Linked DNA regions of Salinivibrio kushneri. The protein of the gene in region 1 interacts with the protein of each later gene in a pairwise test. Links are inferred from orthologs where the notes say so. Each region holds a gene or a part of one and is shown on either strand. Other genes may lie near its edges. The genes, in order: ftsH and hflK.

The links.
Region 2: the proteins of ftsH (region 1) and hflK interact in binary tests that used the Escherichia coli proteins (3 or more experiments, as listed by UniProt). The link is inferred for Salinivibrio kushneri from one-to-one orthologs.

Annotation. Positions count from the first base shown.
Region 1 is NZ_CP114588.1:2,285,431-2,301,708, reverse strand. What follows is about bases 10,567-13,462. They hold ftsH (ATP-dependent zinc metalloprotease FtsH), read left to right. Parts: upstream 10,567-10,987; coding sequence 10,988-12,937; downstream 12,938-13,462. Other genes in these bases: folP (dihydropteroate synthase), read left to right, coding at 12,998-13,462; rlmE (23S rRNA (uridine(2552)-2'-O)-methyltransferase RlmE), read left to right, coding at 10,567-10,936. Outside these bases: lspA (signal peptidase II), read left to right, coding at 1-223; fkpB (FKBP-type peptidyl-prolyl cis-trans isomerase), read left to right, coding at 268-699; ispH (4-hydroxy-3-methylbut-2-enyl diphosphate reductase), read left to right, coding at 710-1,654; dapB (4-hydroxy-tetrahydrodipicolinate reductase), read left to right, coding at 1,789-2,592; carA (glutamine-hydrolyzing carbamoyl-phosphate synthase small subunit), read left to right, coding at 3,059-4,198; carB (carbamoyl-phosphate synthase large subunit), read left to right, coding at 4,214-7,441; dacB (D-alanyl-D-alanine carboxypeptidase/D-alanyl-D-alanine-endopeptidase), read right to left, coding at 7,508-8,950; transcription elongation factor GreA, read left to right, coding at 9,228-9,701; ribosome assembly RNA-binding protein YhbY, read right to left, coding at 9,805-10,101; more of rlmE, read left to right, coding at 10,307-10,566; more of folP, read left to right, coding at 13,463-13,849; glmM (phosphoglucosamine mutase), read left to right, coding at 13,849-15,186; preprotein translocase subunit SecG, read left to right, coding at 15,364-15,702. UniProt on the Escherichia coli protein: Acts as a processive, ATP-dependent zinc metallopeptidase for both cytoplasmic and membrane proteins. Plays a role in the quality control of integral membrane proteins.
Region 2 is NZ_CP114588.1:2,529,992-2,534,569, reverse strand. What follows is about bases 1,494-4,348. They hold hflK (FtsH protease activity modulator HflK), read left to right. Parts: upstream 1,494-2,268; coding sequence 2,269-3,429; downstream 3,430-4,348. Other genes in these bases: hflC (protease modulator HflC), read left to right, coding at 3,432-4,322; hflX (ribosome rescue GTPase HflX), read left to right, coding at 1,494-2,219. Outside these bases: tRNA (adenosine(37)-N6)-dimethylallyltransferase MiaA, read left to right, coding at 1-542; RNA chaperone Hfq, read left to right, coding at 620-898; more of hflX, read left to right, coding at 927-1,493; N8M53_RS11605 (DUF2065 domain-containing protein), read left to right, coding at 4,415-4,578.

The DNA.
Region 1 (16,278 bases):
TAAACGCATGATCAATATCGCTTATGCCATGATCATTGGCGGGGCGCTAGGCAACCTGTTCGATCGCCTTGTTCATGGCTATGTGATTGACTTTCTTGATTTTTACCTCGGTAATTCGCACTGGCCAGCGTTTAACCTCGCCGACTCGGCGATTTGCGTGGGAGCGGCATTAATCATCTTGGATAGTTTTCGTCAAGGCCAGTCATCGACTAAACAAGGATGATGCGTATCTATCCCCATTACCGCGACGTTCTAAAAGGATGAATCATGACAGCAATCACAGCATCTAGTGAAGTCATTATGCACTTTACCATCAAACTAGAAGATGGTTCGGTCGCCGACACCACCCATAATGCCGGCAAACCGGCGAAGCTGGTCATGGGCGATGGCAGCTTGACGGAAAACTTTGAAACGTGCCTTCTTGGTTTAAAAGAAGGGGAGTCGAGCAGCTTCACCTTAGCGCCAGAGGACGCATTCGGCCAACCTAACCCGGATAACATCCATCACATGGATCGCCGCCACTTTGGCGGAGAAACGCCGGCAGAGGAAGGGGCGATCATCGCCTTTAGTGGGCCTCAAGGACAGGAGATCCCAGGGATCATTACCGCAGTCACTGGGGATTCTGTTACGGTTGATTTTAATCACCCACTGGCTGGGAAAACCGTCATTTTTGACGTTGAAATTATAAGTGTGCAATAAAGGCGGACACATGAAGATCTTACTTGCCAATCCCCGTGGCTTTTGCGCAGGGGTTGACCGTGCCATCAGTATTGTTGAGCGAGCGCTGGAAATCTACCAACCTCCCATTTATGTCCGTCATGAAGTGGTACACAACCGCTTTGTGGTGGAAGGCTTAAAACAGCGCGGGGCGATTTTTGTTGAGCAGATCAGCGAAGTCCCCGATGACAATATTGTGATTTTCTCCGCCCACGGCGTGTCTCAGGCCGTGCGCAATGAGGCCAAGTCGCGTCAGTTAACCGTGTTTGACGCTACGTGTCCGCTGGTAACTAAAGTGCATATGGAAGTGGCCCGCGCCAGCCGTAAGAACATGGAAGTGGTACTGATTGGTCACGCTGGTCACCCAGAAGTGGAAGGCACCATGGGACAATACGCCAGTGAAACCGGTGGGATGTATTTGGTCGAAACCCCAGAGGATGTGTATACCTTGGAGGTGAACGACCCCGATAACCTGCATTATGTCAGTCAAACCACCCTGTCGGTCGACGAAACGGCGGATGTGATTGATACTCTGCGTAAGGTGTTTCCTAACATCCAAGGACCACGCAAAGACGACATTTGTTATGCCACCCAGAACCGCCAAGACGCAGTGCGCGATTTAGCGCAAAGCTGTGATGTGATGGTGGTGGTTGGCTCAAAAAACAGCTCCAACTCAAACCGTCTGCGCGAGCTGTCCGAAAAACTGGGGACGCCAGGTTATTTAACTGACACGGCAGAAGATATTGATCCGGCCTGGTTTGAAGGCAAGCAGACGGTTGGGATCACGGCCGGCGCCTCGGCGCCAGAAGAGCTAGTGGATCAAATTATCGAGCGGATCAAGCAGCTGGGTGCGACACATGTTGATAACCTTGCTGGGCGTGAAGAAAACATGTTTTTTGAAGTACCTAAAGAGCTACAAATTCGTGAAGTCACCTAGAGTAATGGTCAATAAAGATAGGGGAGCGAACGCTTCCCTTTTTTTCGCCAATATACAAGTGTCAAGGAACGCGCTAGAGTGATTGGCTACCAAGAAGGAGCCAGTATACTGGCAGAGTGACAAAGGGGAAAATCATGGTACGTATTGCCATAGCCGGTGCGGCCGGACGCATGGGGCGCAACCTCATTCAAGCGGTTTCACAGTATCCAGACGCCGTGTTAGGAGCGGCGAGCGAAAGGCCTGAATCTAGCTTAGTTGGTACCGATGCAGGCGAGTTGGCAGGGATCGGCCGTTTGGGAGTGAATGTGGTGGACGATTTGCGTAAAGTCAGTGACGACTTTGATGTGGTGATTGATTTTACTGCTCCCGCTGCAACCTTGGCTAATTTAACGCTGTGCCAAGAAGCCGGTAAGCAACTGGTCATCGGCACCACAGGCTTTGATGAGGCGCAAAAACAAACCATTGAAAAGGCTGCAGTCTCAACAGCCATGGTGATGGCACCCAACTACAGTGTTGGTGTGAATCTTGTCTTCAAGTTACTTGAGCAGGCGGCGAAAGTGATGGGAGACGAGTGCGACATTGAAATTGTTGAAGCGCACCATCGCCATAAAGTGGACGCACCATCAGGTACTGCATTAGGTATGGGTGAAGCGATCGCCGGTGCGATGGGGAACCAGCTTAGTGATGTGGCGGTTTATGCCCGTGAGGGGATCACTGGCGAGCGGAGTAAAGACGAGATTGGCTTTGCGACCATTCGAGCTGGGGACATTGTCGGCGAACACACAGCGATGTTTGCCGATATTGGCGAGCGTGTAGAAATCACCCACAAGGCCTCTAACCGTAATACCTTTGCTAAAGGGGCGGTACGTGCCGCGGTATGGCTCAATCAGCATCAACGCGGTTTATACACGATGCAAGATGTCCTCAATCTTAAATAATTATTCATCGCGCTTCGGCGCGATGTTTTTTTATCCTCTCTTGTTTGCTTTTCCACATGTGCTTTTCATTCCCTTATTTCTTGTTCTTTACACGCCTCTCGTGAGCTTTAAGCGACAAAGTTGCTTTCATCAGTATTTAGTCATGCAAGGTAAACGTTTGCGAGATTGATTTTATTTTAAAGAGAGAAAAAACGAGCAATAAAAAAATCCTAATGCGTCACTTGGATGCTTTTTGCCCGCAAATCGTGGTTTAAGTTTGTTTTTATGGTGCTTTGATGGTGCTTTGTTAGTGAGTGACTAATAAAATAAAGAAAAATGTTGTGCTTCGATTGACAGGTAGCCGATGCATCCATAGAATGCGCGCAATTTGTCAAAATTCAGCTTGACGCGGGTTTTGATCTTAGATGGAATACGTGAATGCAACGTTAGTCGTAAAAAGTGCATTTCTATATAACTGGAGGTTGTCTTGAGCAAGTCTGCGCTCTTAGTCCTAGAAGATGGGACAGTGTTCCACGGTACCCCGATCGGCGCTGATGGCACCGCGGTGGGAGAAGTGGTTTTCAATACCTCGATGACGGGGTATCAAGAAATACTAACCGACCCCTCTTATTCCCGTCAGATCGTGACACTCACCTATCCCCACATTGGCAACACCGGCACCAACACCGAAGACGAAGAATCTAGCCAAGTCCACGCCCAAGGCCTCGTCATTCGTGATCTCCCCCTGTTAGCCAGCAACTTCCGCAATCAACAATCCCTTTCTGATTACCTCAAACATCACAACATTCTCGGCATTGCCGATATTGATACGCGCAAACTTACGCGATTATTGCGTGAAAAGGGTGCTCAGAATGGCTGTATTGTGGCTGGTGATAGTGTGGATGAGGCATTGGCTCTGGCGAAAGCGCAGGACTTTCCTGGCTTGAAGGGAATGGATCTCGCCAAAGAAGTGACCACCAAAGAAAGCTACAGCTGGACACAAGGCTCTTGGCAGCTTCATCAAGGCTTGCCTGACGCTACACCAGAGAGCGAGTTGCCCTATCACGTGGTGGCCTATGACTTTGGTGCTAAACGCAATATTTTGCGCATGTTAGTTGACCGTGGCTGTCGCTTGACCGTGGTGCCGGCGACGACACCGGCTGATGAGGTGTTGGCGATGAACCCGGATGGTGTTTTCTTATCTAATGGCCCCGGCGACCCAGCACCATGTGATTATGCCATTGAGGCAACACAAGCGTTTTTAGAAGAAGGCGTGCCTGTCTTTGGTATTTGCCTGGGTCATCAGATATTGGCACTGGCGAGCGGCGCGAAGACAGTAAAAATGAAGTTTGGCCACCATGGCGCTAACCATCCAGTGAAAGACATAGACCGTGGCGTGGTGATGATCACCAGCCAGAACCATGGCTTTGCCGCCGATAAAGACAGCCTGCCAGAAACGCTGCGCGCGACCCATGTGTCTTTATTTGATGGAAGTTTGCAAGGTATTCATCGCACCGACAAGCCCGCATTTAGCTTCCAAGGGCACCCCGAGGCAAGCCCAGGGCCGCATGATGCTGCCCCTCTTTTTGATCACTTTATCGATCTTATCAAACAACATCGCGCCTAATCGGAGTCGTTGAGCATGCCAAAACGCACAGACATAAAAAGCATTCTTATCTTGGGTGCAGGCCCTATCATCATTGGCCAAGCCTGCGAATTTGACTACTCAGGGGCGCAAGCGTGTAAAGCCCTGCGCGAAGAGGGTTATCGTGTCATTCTAGTGAACTCCAATCCAGCCACTATCATGACCGATCCAGAGATGGCCGATGCCACTTACATTGAACCTATTCAGTGGCAAGTGGTGAAACACATTATCGAGAAAGAGCGTCCGGATGCTGTGCTGCCGACCATGGGTGGCCAGACAGGTTTGAACTGCGCTCTGGATCTTGAGCGTCATGGCGTGTTAGCCGAGTTTGGCGTGGAAATGATTGGCGCCACGGCTGATGCGATTGATAAAGCCGAGGACCGTCATCGCTTTGATGAGGCGATGCAAAGCATCGGTTTGGATTGTCCGCGTGCGGGCATCGCCCACAGCATGGATGAAGCGCACAAGGTGCTCGACGAAGTGGGCTTTCCTTGTATTATCCGCCCCTCCTTTACCATGGGCGGCACTGGCGGGGGCATTGCCTACAACCAAGAAGAGTTTAAAGAGATTTGCGAGCGAGGGCTCGATTTATCTCCCACCAATGAGTTGCTCATCGATGAGTCACTCATTGGCTGGAAAGAGTACGAAATGGAAGTGGTGCGGGATAAAAATGATAACTGCATCATTGTCTGCTCGATTGAAAACTTCGACGCCATGGGGGTTCACACGGGTGACTCTATCACGGTCGCACCGGCACAGACCCTGACCGACAAAGAATACCAATTGATGCGTAATGCATCACTGGCGGTGCTGCGCGAAATTGGCGTTGAAACCGGCGGTTCGAACGTACAATTTGGTATTAACCCCAAAAATGGCCGTATGGTGATCATCGAGATGAACCCACGCGTGTCACGCTCTTCTGCGCTCGCGTCAAAAGCAACCGGCTTCCCGATTGCCAAAGTGGCGGCCAAACTGGCGGTGGGTTTTACCCTTGATGAGCTGATGAACGATATTACCGGTGGTGCCACGCCAGCGTCATTCGAGCCGACCATTGATTATGTCGTGACTAAAATCCCACGCTTTAACTTTGAAAAATTTGCCGGTGCCAACGACCGCTTAACCACCCAGATGAAGTCAGTGGGTGAGGTGATGGCGATTGGACGTAACCAGCAAGAATCATTGCAAAAAGCACTGCGCGGCCTAGAAGTCGGGGCGGCGGGCTTTGACGAAATGGTGAACCTGGATGACGATACGGCATTGACCAAAATCCGTCATGAACTCAAAGAGCCAGGCGCAGAGCGGATTTGGTACATTGCCGATGCTTTCCGCGCAGGGATGTCGGTTGATGGGGTGTTTAACCTGACCAATATCGATCGTTGGTTCTTGGTGCAAATCGAAGACATCGTCAAGCATGAGCAGCAAGTGCGTGAGCAGGGCTTCGCAGGGCTTAATAAAGCCGCATTGCGTCAGTTAAAGCGCAAAGGCTTTTCCGATGCGCGTTTGGCCGCCTTGTTGGGCGTATCAGAAATTGAAGTGCGCAAGCTGCGTGACAAATTTCAGATTCATCCTGTCTATAAGCGTGTCGATACCTGTGCTGCTGAGTTCTCGTCTGATACGGCCTATATGTATTCCACCTATGATGAAGAGTGTGAGTCACAGCCGACAGATAAGAAGAAAATCATGGTTATTGGCGGTGGCCCAAACCGAATTGGGCAAGGGATCGAGTTCGATTACTGCTGTGTCCACGCGTCATTGGCCCTGCGTGAGGACGGTTTCGAAACCATCATGGTTAACTGTAACCCAGAAACCGTTTCTACCGACTATGACACCTCAGACCGCCTCTATTTTGAGCCGATCACCTTGGAAGACGTACTCGCCATTGTGAACGTTGAAAAACCAGAAGGCGTGATTGTTCAGTACGGCGGACAAACACCACTTAAGCTGGCACGTGACTTAGAGGCCGCTGGCGTGCCGATTATCGGAACCAGCCCTGACGCGATTGACCGCGCCGAAGATCGTGAGCGCTTCCAAGATGCAGTGCAGCGCCTTGGCCTTAAGCAGCCTGCTAACGCGACAGTCACCGCACTGGAGCAAGCGGTGGAGAAAGCCAAAGAAATTGGTTATCCGTTGGTGGTGCGTCCGTCTTACGTACTGGGCGGACGGGCGATGGAAATTGTCTATGATGAAACCGACCTGCGCCGCTACTTCAACGAGGCGGTGAGTGTGTCGCATGAGTCGCCAGTCCTGCTGGACCACTTCTTGGATGATGCGACGGAAGTGGATATCGATGCGGTGTGCGATGGTGAAACGGCCGTGATTGGCGGCATTATGGAGCATATCGAGCAAGCTGGCGTGCACTCCGGTGACTCTGCCTGCTCGTTGCCCGCGTATACGTTAAGTGACGATATCCAAGATCGCATGCGTGAACAGGTGCGCAAGCTGGCGTTGGAGTTAGGCGTGAACGGGTTGGTCAACACCCAGTTTGCGGTGAAGGATGATGAAATCTACCTGATTGAGGTTAACCCTCGCGCCGCTCGAACGGTGCCATTTGTCTCTAAAGCGACGGGTGTCCCGCTGGCGAAAATCGCCGCGCGCGTCATGGCTGGCCGCTCCTTGGCTGAGCAAGGGTTTGTTAAAGAGGTGATTCCGCCTTATTACTCGGTGAAAGAGGTCGTGCTACCGTTCAACAAATTCCCAGGGGTTGACCCGCTGCTGGGCCCTGAAATGCGCTCGACCGGTGAGGTGATGGGCGTGGGCGACACCTTTGCCGAAGCCTTTGCAAAAGCAGACCTCGCTTGCGGTAAAGCCTACAGTGAGGGCGGACGGGCCTTGTTATCGGTGCGCAATAATGACAAACAGCGCGTGGTGGATTTGGCAGCGAAGTTACTCAAGCTTGGTTTTGAGCTAGACGCTACCCACGGCACCGCGGTGATCCTTGGCGAAGCGGGCATCAATCCGCGTCTGGTCAATAAGGTGCACGAAGGGCGGCCACACATTCTTGATCGCATCAAAAATGGTGAGTACAGCTATATTGTCAACACCACGGAAGGACGCCAAGCGATTGAAGATTCGAAAGTCTTGCGCCGTGGCGCGCTCGCAGCCAAGGTGAATTATACCACTACGCTGAACGCCGCCTTCGCCACGTGCATGGCGTTAACGGCCGCCGACATGAGCAAGGTCAACCCTGTGCAATCTTTGCATGCACGGGTGCTGACTACGTCGTAGTGCTGTGACTTTAATAGCGTGATAGCAACGTATGATTAGCCCGCCATTTAGGCGGGCTTTTTTTATTCAGTGAGACTGTGCCAGTGTAGGCCGTAACTGACCGCGGATCAGCGCCATATAAAACTCACGCTCAAACTGAGTAATCGGCGAGGGAACATTTTCCGGCTGCGCGTCTTCCTCAGGATGATAATGACTGACAAGTTGCACCACGATATGCTGTTTTCCTGAATCATCTTCCAGAATCCCAGCTAGATTAAAGCTGCCATACAGCGAGCCACTTTTGGCCTTTAATCGCCCTTTTATGGGAGCATGACGAATGCTCTGGCGATACTTGAGGGTCCCATCTATGCCGGCAGTAGGGAGCATTTGAGCCATGCCGAGTGCTGGGTGAGTGGTGATGTAATGCATCACTTCCGCCAGTTGGCGGGCGCTGAGACGATTATTACGAGACAGCCCTGACCCATCGACCAGTACGGCCTGTGATAGGTCAATCCCAGCCTCCTGCAATATCGCTTTCACCGCCGCGACGCCATTGCGATAAGAGCCAGGCTGCTGAAAGTAGCGGCGCCCTAAGGCTTTGAGAAGATTGTCGGCAATGAGGTTGTCAGAGTCGCGCAGCATCGTGGTTAGCAGGGAGGTAAGGGGCGCTGACTGGTGACGAGCCAACTCGCGTGACTGGCTGGGTGCTCGCGCCACTCGGATATCGCCTTTCACGCGCACATTTAGGCGCGCGAGCTCATCGGCCACAATGGCTTTGACGTAAGTCGAAGGGGTCTGTACGGCAAAGTTGAGTGGCAGCGGACGCTCCCGGTGCGGGAGGCAACCGGAAAAATAATACGTATTTTGCGGTGTCGCGGTGAGATCGAGACCGCAATGGCGGGTAGCTTGTTCGTCCTCGCTTACCGCTCGCGCTTGGTTCTCTACTGAAACGGGCTGGTGGTCAGGAACATGCACGCGTGTCAACGTGCTATCAGGCTGGCTATAAATCGCCCCTTGCACACAGTTGTGATTGAGGGTGATTGCCGTGGAAGGTGCACTGTAGCAGACCGCTAAAATGTCCCATGGCCAGCCTGGCGCACGGGTGCGACCCGCAAACGCATGACCATCCAGATAGAGGTTGTTAATGGTATCGAGGCCACGACGCGGTAATTGACTCAGCAGTTGACGAATATCTTTTCGAGTCAGTAAGGGGTCACCGTTAAAAATAAGGGCGATGTCATCACCGGTTTGCACCAATCGGGTGGAAAACCGGAAAGTGCTTGGTAAATAAAGTCGAGCGGCGAGTCCAGTGAGGAGTTTTTGTGTACTGGCCGGGGGCAGCAGCGCATCGGCTTGCTCACTGATCTGGGGCTGATTTTGCTGCGCATCACTCACCCATAGCGCGACTTGGCTGCCTTGAGGGAGTAACGGTGTCAGTTGTTCCAGTGTTAACGACGGCGCGGAGGCCGATGCAAACGGCACGAGGAAAATCGCCATGGGGGCGAGGCGGCGGAAAAGAGCGGACAGCATGGTAAAAGCCTTTTTGTTTGCGCATGCATGCCATCCTACCCTGTCTAGCCTTGAAGACAAGCCGTTCGGGGGTGACCAATGCATCAGTTGGGCTGGAGATGAAGCGGATAGTGGATGGGCGGCTTATGCTATCACCGGATCAGAGATGATTTTGCGCGAATTCTTGTTTACAATCTAAAAAAAGCGTTGAATTCCGCCGCGCCCAGATACTCTGTTTGGGCGTGGCTTTGTTTTGCCAAAATCCCTTTGCTGTGGATTGAAAGAGGTAATGTCATTTATGGATAAAGTGCCAATGACCGTACGCGGTGAGCAGCTGCTACGAGAAGAGCTGGACAAGTTGATCAAGCGTCGCCCTGAGATCTCCAACGCCATTGCAGAGGCGCGTGAACTCGGTGACTTAAAAGAAAACGCAGAATATCATGCGGCTCGTGAAGAGCAGGGCATTTGTGAGGCGCAAATCCGTGATATCGAATACAAGCTGTCGGTGGCACAGGTGATTGATGTCACTAAGATGCCGAATAATGGCAAAGTGATTTTTGGCGCGACGGTCACCTTGATTGATGTGAGCACTGACGAAGAAGTGACCTATCGAATCGTGGGTGATGACGAAGCCGACATCAAAGCGAATTTAATTTCGGTGAATTCTCCCATCGCGCGCGGTCTGATTGGTAAAGAAGAAGGCGAAGAAGTGAGCATCACCACCCCAGGTGGCGTCAAAGAGTTTGAAATTGATAGTGTCGATTACGTATAGGAAAGTGTTACTGAATGTAACTTTTCTCCGATGCTGACACAGTAAAAAGGCCGCAATGCGGCCTTTTTGTTATGCTACAGCACGTCGTTGATCACACACGTGATTATTTGCGTGGTAATTCAATTTTGCGCTCTTCGCTTTGGCGATAAATCACTAAGGTTTTACCGATTACCTGCACTTTTTCAGCGCCTGTTTCCCGAAGGATCGCGTCGACAATCAGGTTTTTGGTCTCACGGTCTTCCGAAGCGACTTTCACTTTAATCAGCTCGTGGTGATCAAGCGCAAGCTCAATTTCAGCGACCACGGCTTCAGTTAAACCGTTGGCGCCCATTAAGACGACAGGCTTAAGCGGGTGAGCCAGTCCTTTGAGATGCTGTTTTTGTTTGGTGCTGAGTTTCATGTTGGCTCGATTTCTATTTGCTAGGGGTTGAAAACATGCCATTCTAACGCCATCTCACCACAAACTGAAACAGTAGAAAGTGGGCGGATGGCAAGCACGTCGTCTGCTTGGTGAGAGCGAGTCTGTCTTTGAGAATAAGCTAACGCACGCAATTGTTTGAATTTTATATGAATGTAGTGCGATTGGTGGGCGTAGTAGGAACAACATGGCGAATAAAAAACACTCTGCCAGCTCAGGACGCTGGCTGAAAGAACACTTCGACGATAAATACGTTCATGAAGCGCAGAAAAAAGGGTATCGGTCTCGGGCCATTTTTAAGCTAGAAGAGATTCAGCAAAAAGATCGCATCTTAAAGCCGGGAATGACCGTGGTCGATCTGGGCGCTGCTCCTGGAGGTTGGTCGCAGTATGCAGCGACACAAGTCGGTGACGACGGGCAAGTGATTGCTTGCGATATCTTACCCATGGATCCCATGCCAGGTGTTAGCTTTCTTCAAGGGGATTTTCGCGAACAAGCGGTGCTCGACACCTTGCTCGAGCGCATTCAACCCAACCAAGTTGATGTGGTGATGTCTGACATGGCGCCAAATATGAGCGGCAATCAGGCGGCCGATCAACCCAAAGCGATGTATTTGGTCGAACTGGCATTAGAGATGTGCCGTGAAGTGCTGGGGCCGAAAGGCAGCTTCGTGGTAAAAGTTTTTCAGGGCGAAGGCTTTGATCAGTATTTGGCCGAGGTGCGTAAAATGTTTACAGCGGTCAAAATTCGAAAACCCGACTCATCCCGTGCAAGGTCGCGAGAAGTCTACATTGTGGCTACAGGTTATAAACTGTAGTACCCTTACATTTATCTATCTCAGTTATGCGAGGCTAACACCTTGAGTGACATGGCAAAAAACTTGATTCTGTGGCTGGTTATCGCCGTTGTCTTAATGTCTGTGTTCCAAAGCTTTGGACCAGGGGACAGCGCCGGTCGTCAAGTCGACTATACCTCTTTCGTACGCGAAATCGGCAACGATCAAATACAGGAAGTAAAATTTGACGATCGTGAGCTGAGTGTCACCCGACGTGACGGCTCACGCTATGTCACCTTTATGCCTGTGATGAATGATCCAAAGCTTTTGGATGATTTGCTTAACAAAAACGTGCGCGTGAAAGGGACGCCACCTGAAGAGCCAAGTATGTTGGCATCGATCTTCATTTCTTGGTTCCCAATGCTACTGCTTATCGGGGTGTGGATTTTCTTCATGCGCCAGATGCAAGGCGGTGGCGGCAAAGGCGCCATGTCGTTTGGTAAATCGAAAGCCAAAATGATGAGTGAGGAGCAGGTAAAAACTACTTTCACTGACGTAGCTGGCTGTGATGAAGCCAAAGAGGACGTGAAGGAGCTGGTGGATTACCTGCGTGATCCAAGCCGTTTCCAGAAGCTAGGGGGTAAAATCCCAACCGGCGTATTGATGGTCGGTCCTCCAGGTACAGGTAAAACCTTGCTGGCCAAAGCGATTGCCGGTGAAGCCAAAGTGCCATTCTTTACCATTTCCGGCTCTGATTTCGTGGAAATGTTCGTGGGTGTGGGTGCATCACGCGTCCGCGATATGTTCGAGCAAGCTAAAAAAGCCTCGCCGTGCATTATCTTTATTGATGAAATCGATGCTGTTGGTCGTCAACGTGGCGCTGGGCTTGGCGGAGGTCACGACGAGCGTGAGCAAACCTTGAACCAGATGTTGGTCGAAATGGATGGCTTTGAGGGCAACGAAGGCGTGATCGTCATTGCGGCGACTAACCGTCCAGACGTATTGGACCCTGCGCTATTGCGTCCTGGTCGCTTTGACCGTCAAGTGGTGGTGAGCTTGCCAGATGTGCGTGGCCGTGAGCATATTCTCAAAGTACACATGCGCAAAGTGCCGCTTGGTAATGATGTCGATGCGTCACTGATTGCGCGCGGTACACCAGGTTTCTCAGGGGCTGACTTGGCTAACCTTGTTAACGAAGCAGCATTGTTCTCTGCGCGTGGTAATAAACGTGTGGTGTCGATGGTCGAGTTTGAGCTTGCCAAAGACAAAATCATGATGGGCGCCGAGCGCCGTTCAATGGTGATGTCGGAAGAAACCAAAGAGTCAACCGCGTATCACGAAGCGGGTCACGCAATTGTTGGTCGCTTGGTGCCTGAGCATGATCCTGTGTACAAGGTCTCCATTATCCCGCGTGGACGTGCATTGGGTGTGACCATGTACTTGCCTGAGCAAGACAGGATCAGCATGTCGCGTCAGCACCTCGATTCGATGATTTCGAGCCTGTACGGTGGCCGCTTAGCGGAAGAGCTGATCTACGGCAAAGAGAAAGTCTCGACAGGGGCATCAAACGACATCGAGCGCGCGACCGATATTGCCCGCAAAATGGTGACGCAATGGGGCTTCTCAGAGAAACTCGGTCCACTGCTGTATGCGGAAGAAGAAGGCGAAGTCTTCCTTGGTCGCTCTGTGGCACAGACCAAGCACATCTCCGATGAGACTGCCCGACTCATTGACGCGGAAATCCGTGGCATCATTGACCGCAATTACGATCGCGCCAAGCAAATCTTGGAAGAAAACCTCGATATTATGCACGCGATGAAAGATGCGTTGATGAAGTACGAAACCATTGATGCGGCACAAATCGATGATTTAATGGCTCGCCGAGACGTGCGAGAGCCTGCAGGCTGGGAAGGTGGCGATGGTGGTTCATCTTCAGATGATACGCCGAGCAAACCGGATGCATCAAAAGCGAGCGAGTCTGACGAGCAATCTGACGACAAAAAACAAAAGCCGCTTGATTCAGAAAACCAATCTGAAGCATAAATGCCCATGAAAACAAACCCCGACACGTCGGGGTTTTTTTGATCGTGCTTGGAAAAACGCATGCAAATAACACACAATAACCTCACGCTTTCTCTGACCCGCCCTGTCATCATGGGGATCTTAAACGTCACGCCGGATTCCTTTTCCGATGGTGGCCAATTTCAGCACTGCGACAAAGCGGTCGAACGAGCGATGCAAATGCTCGCAGATGGCGCCACCATTCTCGATATTGGTGGCGAGTCGACGCGTCCAGGTGCGGCCGATGTCGATGAGCAAGACGAAATTAATCGTGTTGTTCCAGTCATTGAAGCGATTCGTGAGCAATCTGATTGTTGGATTTCAATTGATACCAGTAAAGCAGCCGTTATGCGTGCCGCAGTAAATGCGGGTGCCAACCTCATTAATGATGTGCGTGCATTACAAGAGCCTGGGGCGTTGGAAGCGGCAGCGGATCTGCAAGTGCCAGTGTGCATCATGCACATGCAAGGACAACCACGAACAATGCAATCAGCCCCTGACTACCAAGATGTCGTTGGAGAGGTGAAAGCGTTTTTAGCGGCACGTATCGATGCCTGCACTGACGCGGGGGTCCGTCGACAGAATATCATTCTGGATCCTGGCTTTGGGTTTGGTAAGACGTTAGCGCATAACTATCAGCTTCTTGCTGACCTCGATGCTTTTCATGACTTCGGATTACCTGTATTAGCAGGGATGTCACGTAAGTCAATGATTTATAAAATGTTAGATAAAACGCCGCAGGATATTCTGGGCGGTAGCGTTGCCTGTGCTACCTTAGCCGCGGCTAAAGGGGCACAGATTATTCGCGTCCACGATGTGAAAGAAACCGCTGATGCACTCAAAGTGGTTGCCATGACAGCGCGTGTAAAAAATGGATTAGGAGAAGAAAAATAATGACAGAGCGTAAGTATTTTGGCACCGATGGTGTGCGCGGCAAGGTGGGCGAATTCCCCATCACGCCTGAATTTATGCTGAAGCTTGGTTGGGCGGCTGGACGTGTGTTATCACAACAAGGCACACGTAAGGTACTGATTGGTAAAGATACGCGTATTTCTGGGTACATGTTAGAGTCAGCGCTTGAGTCGGGTCTGTCAGCGGCGGGACTGGAAGCGGCCTTTACTGGTCCCATGCCTACACCTGCGATTGCGTACTTAACCCAAACGTTCCGCGCGGAAGCCGGGATTGTCATTTCGGCGTCGCATAACCCGCATTACGATAACGGAATTAAATTCTTTTCCTCAGAAGGCACCAAACTGGCGGATGAGGTTGAATTAGCGATTGAAGCTGAGTTGGAAAAAACACTGACTTGTGTCGAGTCTGCTGAGTTAGGTAAAGCTAGCCGGATTAATGACGCGGCAGGGCGTTATATAGAGTTTTGTAAAGGTACCTTCCCGAGCGCCTTGAGCCTGAGTGGCTTAAAAATGGTGCTCGATTGTGCCCACGGTGCCACTTATCACATTGCACCTTCTGTGTTTCGTGAGCTGGGTGCGGAGGTGACCACCATTGGCTGTGCGCCCAACGGCACCAATATCAACGATGAGGTGGGAGCCACTGACGTTCGTGCGTTACAACAACAAGTCCTCGAGCAAAAAGCCGATTTAGGGGTAGCGTTTGATGGTGATGGCGACCGCGTCATCATGGTTGACCACCTTGGTAACAAAGTCGACGGTGACCAAATTGCGTATATTATTGCGCGAGAAAGCCTTCGTCGTGGTGAATTAAAGGGTGGCGTCGTGGGCACCTTGATGACCAACATGGGGATGGAGCTCGCACTTCAGTCTCTCGGCATTCCGTTTGCCCGCGCCAAAGTGGGCGACCGCTATGTGATGGAAATGCTGCAAGAGAAAGGGTGGCGGATCGGTGCAGAAAACTCGGGCCACGTGATCGTGCTAGATAAAGTCACGACTGGGGATGGCATTGTTGCCGCGTTACAAGTATTAGCCAGCATGGCAGCGACTGGCATGGATCTCAAAGCCTTGAGTGACGGGATGACCTTGTTGCCTCAGGTATTAGAGAACGTCCGTTTCAGTGGCTCAGTTGACCCGTTACAAAGCGAACCTGTGCTGGCAGCGAAAGCCAGTGTAGAGGAAAAGCTGAGCGAGCAAGGGCGTGTACTGTTACGTAAATCGGGCACGGAACCTTTAATCCGAGTGATGGTGGAAGGGCCTGAGGCCGATAATGTTCAGGCGTATGCGCTTGAAATCGCAGAAGCCGTGAAGGCGAATTGTTGATAAACCTCGAGCGGGTGGTTATAGATTGCGCAAACAGCGTCGAAATCAAGGTTTTTTGTAATTTTCTCTTGTTTCGTCACCGCGCTTTCGCTAGTATTCACCCGCTCCCAACGAAGGGGGCTGCGCTGGCTGAAAAGTAACACTGCCGGCTCAACAACCTGGAGCATAGGTGGAACCATGTACGAAATTCTACTTGTGATTTATCTGTTGGCCGCAATCGGTGTAATTGGCCTGGTTCTGGTTCAGCAAGGTAAAGGCGCAGATATGGGAGCCTCGTTCGGGGCTGGAGCATCAAATACAGTATTTGGCTCTGGCGGCTCTGGAAACTTTTTAACCCGAATGACAACCGGTTTTGCAATTGCATTCTTTGCGTTAAGTTTGGTGCTTGGTAACCTCACCGCGCACAAGCCTGAGGCAAAAGGCGGTTTTGAAGATTTAAGCGAGCCTGCTACACAACAGCAAGCGACGCAAAAAGAGGACGAAATCCCTGTTGATAACAGCGAGATCCCTCAGTAAAAATTGAGCCGAGGTGGTGGAATTGGTAGACACGCTATCTTGAGGGGGTAGTGCCTTTATAGGCGTGCGGGTTCAAGTCCCGCTCTCGGCACCAAGTTCACAAAGGTCATCAGCTTGCACCTTTGTTGCAAAAAGCGATATAATAATCGCAATCGGACGCGGGATGGAGCAGTTTGGTAGCTCGTCGGGCTCATAACCCGAAGGTCGGCGGTTCAAATCCGTCTCCCGCAACCAATTTTAGGTTGATGAAGCGCTATATCAGGTTGAATTTAATCAACACGACCTCCGGTCGGCGCCGTTACGCGGCGCGATAAAATCCGCTTCTCACAACCAATTTCAAGTTTGTTGTTAACATAACGGCTAAACTGAATAACGCGTTAGCGTTTCTTATTAAAGCCACGCTAACCGGGCTAGCCATGTGCTAGCCTTTTTGCCCTCGGGGGCAGCACAAAGCGGACCAATAAGCCTTTGTGCAGAGAGTTACTCTCTCGTTATTGCTGAGATGATTCCGACACCAGCGATAACGGCTACGTCATTGGCGTAGCATCAGGGTCCAGTTACATTAAACCCCGATCT
Region 2 (4,578 bases), 240 kb from region 1 along the record:
AGCAGCATGGGTGGGAAGCATTACATGCTCAGTTGTGTGAGGTTGATCCCGTGTCGGGGGCGCGGATCCATCCTAACGATCCTCAGCGAATTACGCGGGCGTTAGAAGTCTATCGGATCAGTGGCCAGACCCTAACAGCATTGACAGAAAAAAAAGGTGAACCTTTGCCGTATCAGGTACACCAATTTGCAATAGCGCCTCAGGATCGAGGCGAATTGCATCGCCGCATCGAGCTTCGTTTCGACAAAATGATCGACGCGGGGTTTGAAAAAGAGGTACGGACGTTATACGAACGAGACGATCTGCATGTCGATCTGCCCTCGATTCGTTGTGTCGGCTACCGCCAGATGTGGGATTATTTGGCCGGACGTTGCACCCATGATGAAGCCGTTTACCGTGGGATTTGCGCGACGCGCCAGTTAGCCAAGCGTCAGATAACCTGGCTAAGAGGCTGGGATAATGTGACTTGGCTTGATAGCGACACACCGTCGCTGTCTTTACAAACGGTGACAAAAGCGTTGACAGCAGGGACGGAAACTTGATGTATACTGTCACTGACAAGGACGCTGCTTAACCGCGACAATTGACTACAATTACAAACAAATAAGGAAAAGAAATAATGGCTAAGGGGCAATCATTACAAGACCCATTCCTGAACGCGTTACGTCGTGAACGCATTCCTGTCTCCATTTACTTAGTAAATGGTATTAAGTTGCAAGGCCAAATTGAATCGTTTGATCAGTTCGTGATCCTGCTAAAAAATACGGTTAATCAAATGGTGTACAAGCACGCGATTTCAACCGTTGTGCCGGCACGTGCTGTAAGCCACCACAACAATAACCAAGGGGCTGGTGAGCGTCCACAGGGCGAGCGTCAGCAAGAAAAACCTGAGGAATAAAGCATTCTATTGCTAAGGAGTCTATCGCTTGTTTGACCGTTACGAGGCCGGTGAACAGGCTGTACTCGTTCATATAAACTTTACCCATGATGGCGAGTGGGATGATCTCAGCGAATTTCAAATGCTGGTGTCATCCTCGGGTGTCGATGCCTTGCAAGTTGTTGTCGGCAGCCGTCAGTCCCCTCATCCCAAATATTTTGTTGGAGAGGGCAAAGCCCAAGAAATAGCAGATACTGTGCAACAAGTCGGCGCGGACATTGTGATTTTTAATCACACCTTATCCGCGGCCCAAGAGCGCAACCTAGAACAGCGATTTAAATGCCGAGTATTAGACCGAACCGGATTGATCCTCGATATTTTTGCCCAGCGTGCGCGTACGCATGAGGGTAAGTTACAAGTTGAGCTCGCACAGTTACGCCACTTATCTACCCGGCTGGTGCGAGGCTGGACTCACCTTGAGCGTCAAAAAGGCGGGATTGGCTTGCGTGGCCCGGGTGAAACACAGTTAGAAACAGACCGTCGCTTAGTGCGTGATCGGGTGAAAGCGATTTTAAAGCGACTGGATAAGGTTGCGAAGCAGCGTGAACAAGGGCGACGCGCTCGGGCACGGGCGGAAGTACCGACTGTGTCATTGGTGGGGTATACCAATGCGGGCAAATCAACCTTGTTTAATCGGATCACCGAAGCGGGGGTATATTCGGCCGATCAGCTGTTTGCCACCTTGGATCCGACCTTACGCCGTATTGAAGTGGACGATGTGGGTACCGCGATATTGGCGGATACCGTCGGCTTTATTCGTCACTTACCGCATGACTTGGTCGCGGCATTTAAAGCAACGCTTCAAGAAACCCAAGAAGCGAGCTTGCTACTACACGTGGTCGATGCCAGTGATGAACGCTTTGGTGAAAACATTGAAGCGGTCAACAGTGTGTTAGATGAAATCGATGCGGCAGATGTGCCTCATCTTATCATTATGAACAAAATAGATAGTCTGGATCAGGCTGAACCTCGTATTGAACGGGACGAAGAGGGCGTTCCGAGAGCAGTATGGGTGTCAGCGTTGTCTGGTCAAGGTATCGCGCTCATATTTGAAGCCCTTACTGAGCGTTTATCTGGCACCATGGTGCGGCATCAATTACGGCTGCCACCTAGTATGGCTGGGCGAATGCAAAGTAAATTTCACCAGATGCGATGCGTTATCAGTGAAGAATACCAAGATGATGGGCATCTGTTAGTCGATGTCAGGCTGCCACAAACGGACTGGTATCGGTTAGAAAAAAGAGAAGGCAACCAACTCGGCGACTTTATCGTCAGTGATTAGGCTGCTAGAGTAAAAAATTATCGTCAGATCAATTTGATGGAGTGCGCGAATGGCGTGGAATGAGCCAGGAAACAATGGCGGTCCCGACAAAGACCCCTGGGGGAATCGTGGAGGCCGTAATCAAGGGCCACCGGATCTTGATGAATTGTTTAACAAACTAAGCCGCAAACTGGGTGGCTTAGGTGGCCGCAAAGGTAAAGGACCATCGTTCGGCGGTGGCATGGCAGGGCTAGGCGTTCTCGCGCTGGTAGGTATCATTGTCTGGGGTATTTCCGGGTTCTATACCATCGGGGAAGCTCAGCGTGGTGTGGTTCTGCGGTTTGGTCAGTATGATCGTATCGTTCAACCGGGCCTTAACTGGAAGCCAACCTTTGTGGATACGGTAAGCACGGTAGATGTGGAGTCGATTCGTTCGCTCAACAGCTCTGGCCTGATGCTGACTAAAGATGAAAACGTCGTCAATGTAGAGATGGACGTTCAGTACCGCGTGATGGATCCACAGCAATATCTTTATAGCGTGACCAATGCAGATGACAGCTTGCGTCAAGCAACCGATTCAGCATTGCGTGCGGTCGTCGGTGACTCTTTGATGGATGACATCATCACCCGTGGCCGTCAAGAAGTGCGTGAGCGCACTCAGGTTGAGCTGAACGAAATCATCGACAAGTACGACATGGGCTTGCTGGTGGTTGACGTCAACTTCCAATATGCACGTCCACCAGAGCAAGTAAAAGACGCCTTTGATGATGCGATTGCAGCGCGAGAGGATGAGGCCCGCTTTATCCGTGAAGCCGAAGCGTATCGTAATGATGTGTTGCCGAAAGCAACGGGTCGTGCTGAAACGCTGAAAAAAGCGGCATTGGGTTACAAAGAGCGTACCGTTAACGAAGCAGAGGGTGAAGTCTCTCAATTTGAGAAACTCTTGCCTGAGTATCGTGATGCACCCCGTGTGACGCGTAACCGGCTATACATCCAGACCATGGAAGAAGTGTACAGCAATACGAGTAAGGTGATGGTGGATTCGCAAAGCGGAAACAGCAACCTGATGTATCTCCCACTGGATAAGCTAATGGGAGGCGCAGCCGTTGGCGCTAACCAGCGTAAAGAAACGTCGAGCAGCCAATATGGTATTGAGCTTGAGCAAAGCTCACAGCCTCAACAGCAAGAGTCGGCGCCGCGTTCTGGTTCATCACGAGAAGGGAGATACTAAGCATGCGTAAGATGATGATCCCAGTTGTCGTCCTAGCGGCAGTGGTCTTTTTGATGTCGATCTTCGTGGTGAGTGAAGGTGAGCGTAGCATTGTGATCCGCTTTGGACGTGTGCTTAAAGCGGATAACGATGTGGCGAAAATCTATCAGCCCGGTCTGCACTTCAAGCTGCCGTTGTTTGATCGCGTTAAGACGTTGGATGCCCGCATTCAAACGATGGATGACCGCGCTGACCGCTTTGTTACCGCTGAGAAAAAAGACGTTATTATCGACTCGTACGTCAAATGGCGTATTAAAGACTTTGGCCAGTACTATCTGTCCACGGGGGGCGGTAATAAACTGACGGCTGAATCTCTGTTGCAACGTCGTGTCGCTGATGGGCTGCGTGCCGAAATTGGTAACAAGACCATCAAAGAGATTGTGTCTGAAAAGCGTGATCAAGTGATGAAAAGTGTCCTTGAGCGTGCGGCCAGCGAGGGCTCGCGTGATTTGGGGATTGAGTTAATTGATTTACGTATCAAGCGTATCAACTTGCCGAGCGAAATCAGTGAGTCGATTTATGCGCGTATGCGCGCTGAGCGTGAGGCCGTAGCCCGTCGCCATCGTGCACAGGGTCGCGAGCAAGCGGAAATCATTCGTGCACAAGCTGAGCTCGAAGTGGCGACGATTCTGTCTAAGGCAGAGCGTCAAGCAAGGATCACCCGAGGTGAAGCGGATGCGGAAGTGGCGAAGCTGTTTGCCAGTGCTTTCAAGAAAGAGCCTGAATTTTATAGCTTTGTTCGCTCGCTACAAGCGTATCGCAAGAGCTTTAACAGCAAGAGTGATATGCTCGTCGTGGATCCGAAGAGTGATTTCTTCAAATACATGAAGCAACCTGAAGCGATAGAAAAGTAAATCGTTAAGTGAGCTATCTCGTTTGAAAGACAAGGCCCAGGCCTTGTCTTTTTTTATCTCGCAACGCCATGTTTATGTAGCTGGAGGTCATTATGGATAGCGTGTGGGGCGCGTTAGCACTGGTGTTAGTGGTAGAGGGGTTAGGGCCGATGTTATTGCCCAAACAGTGGCGACAAATGGTCATGGCTTTAGGTGAGCAGTCTGACACGCAGTTGCGGCGTATTGGTGGCTGCTTAGTGGTGATTGGGAGTGTGCT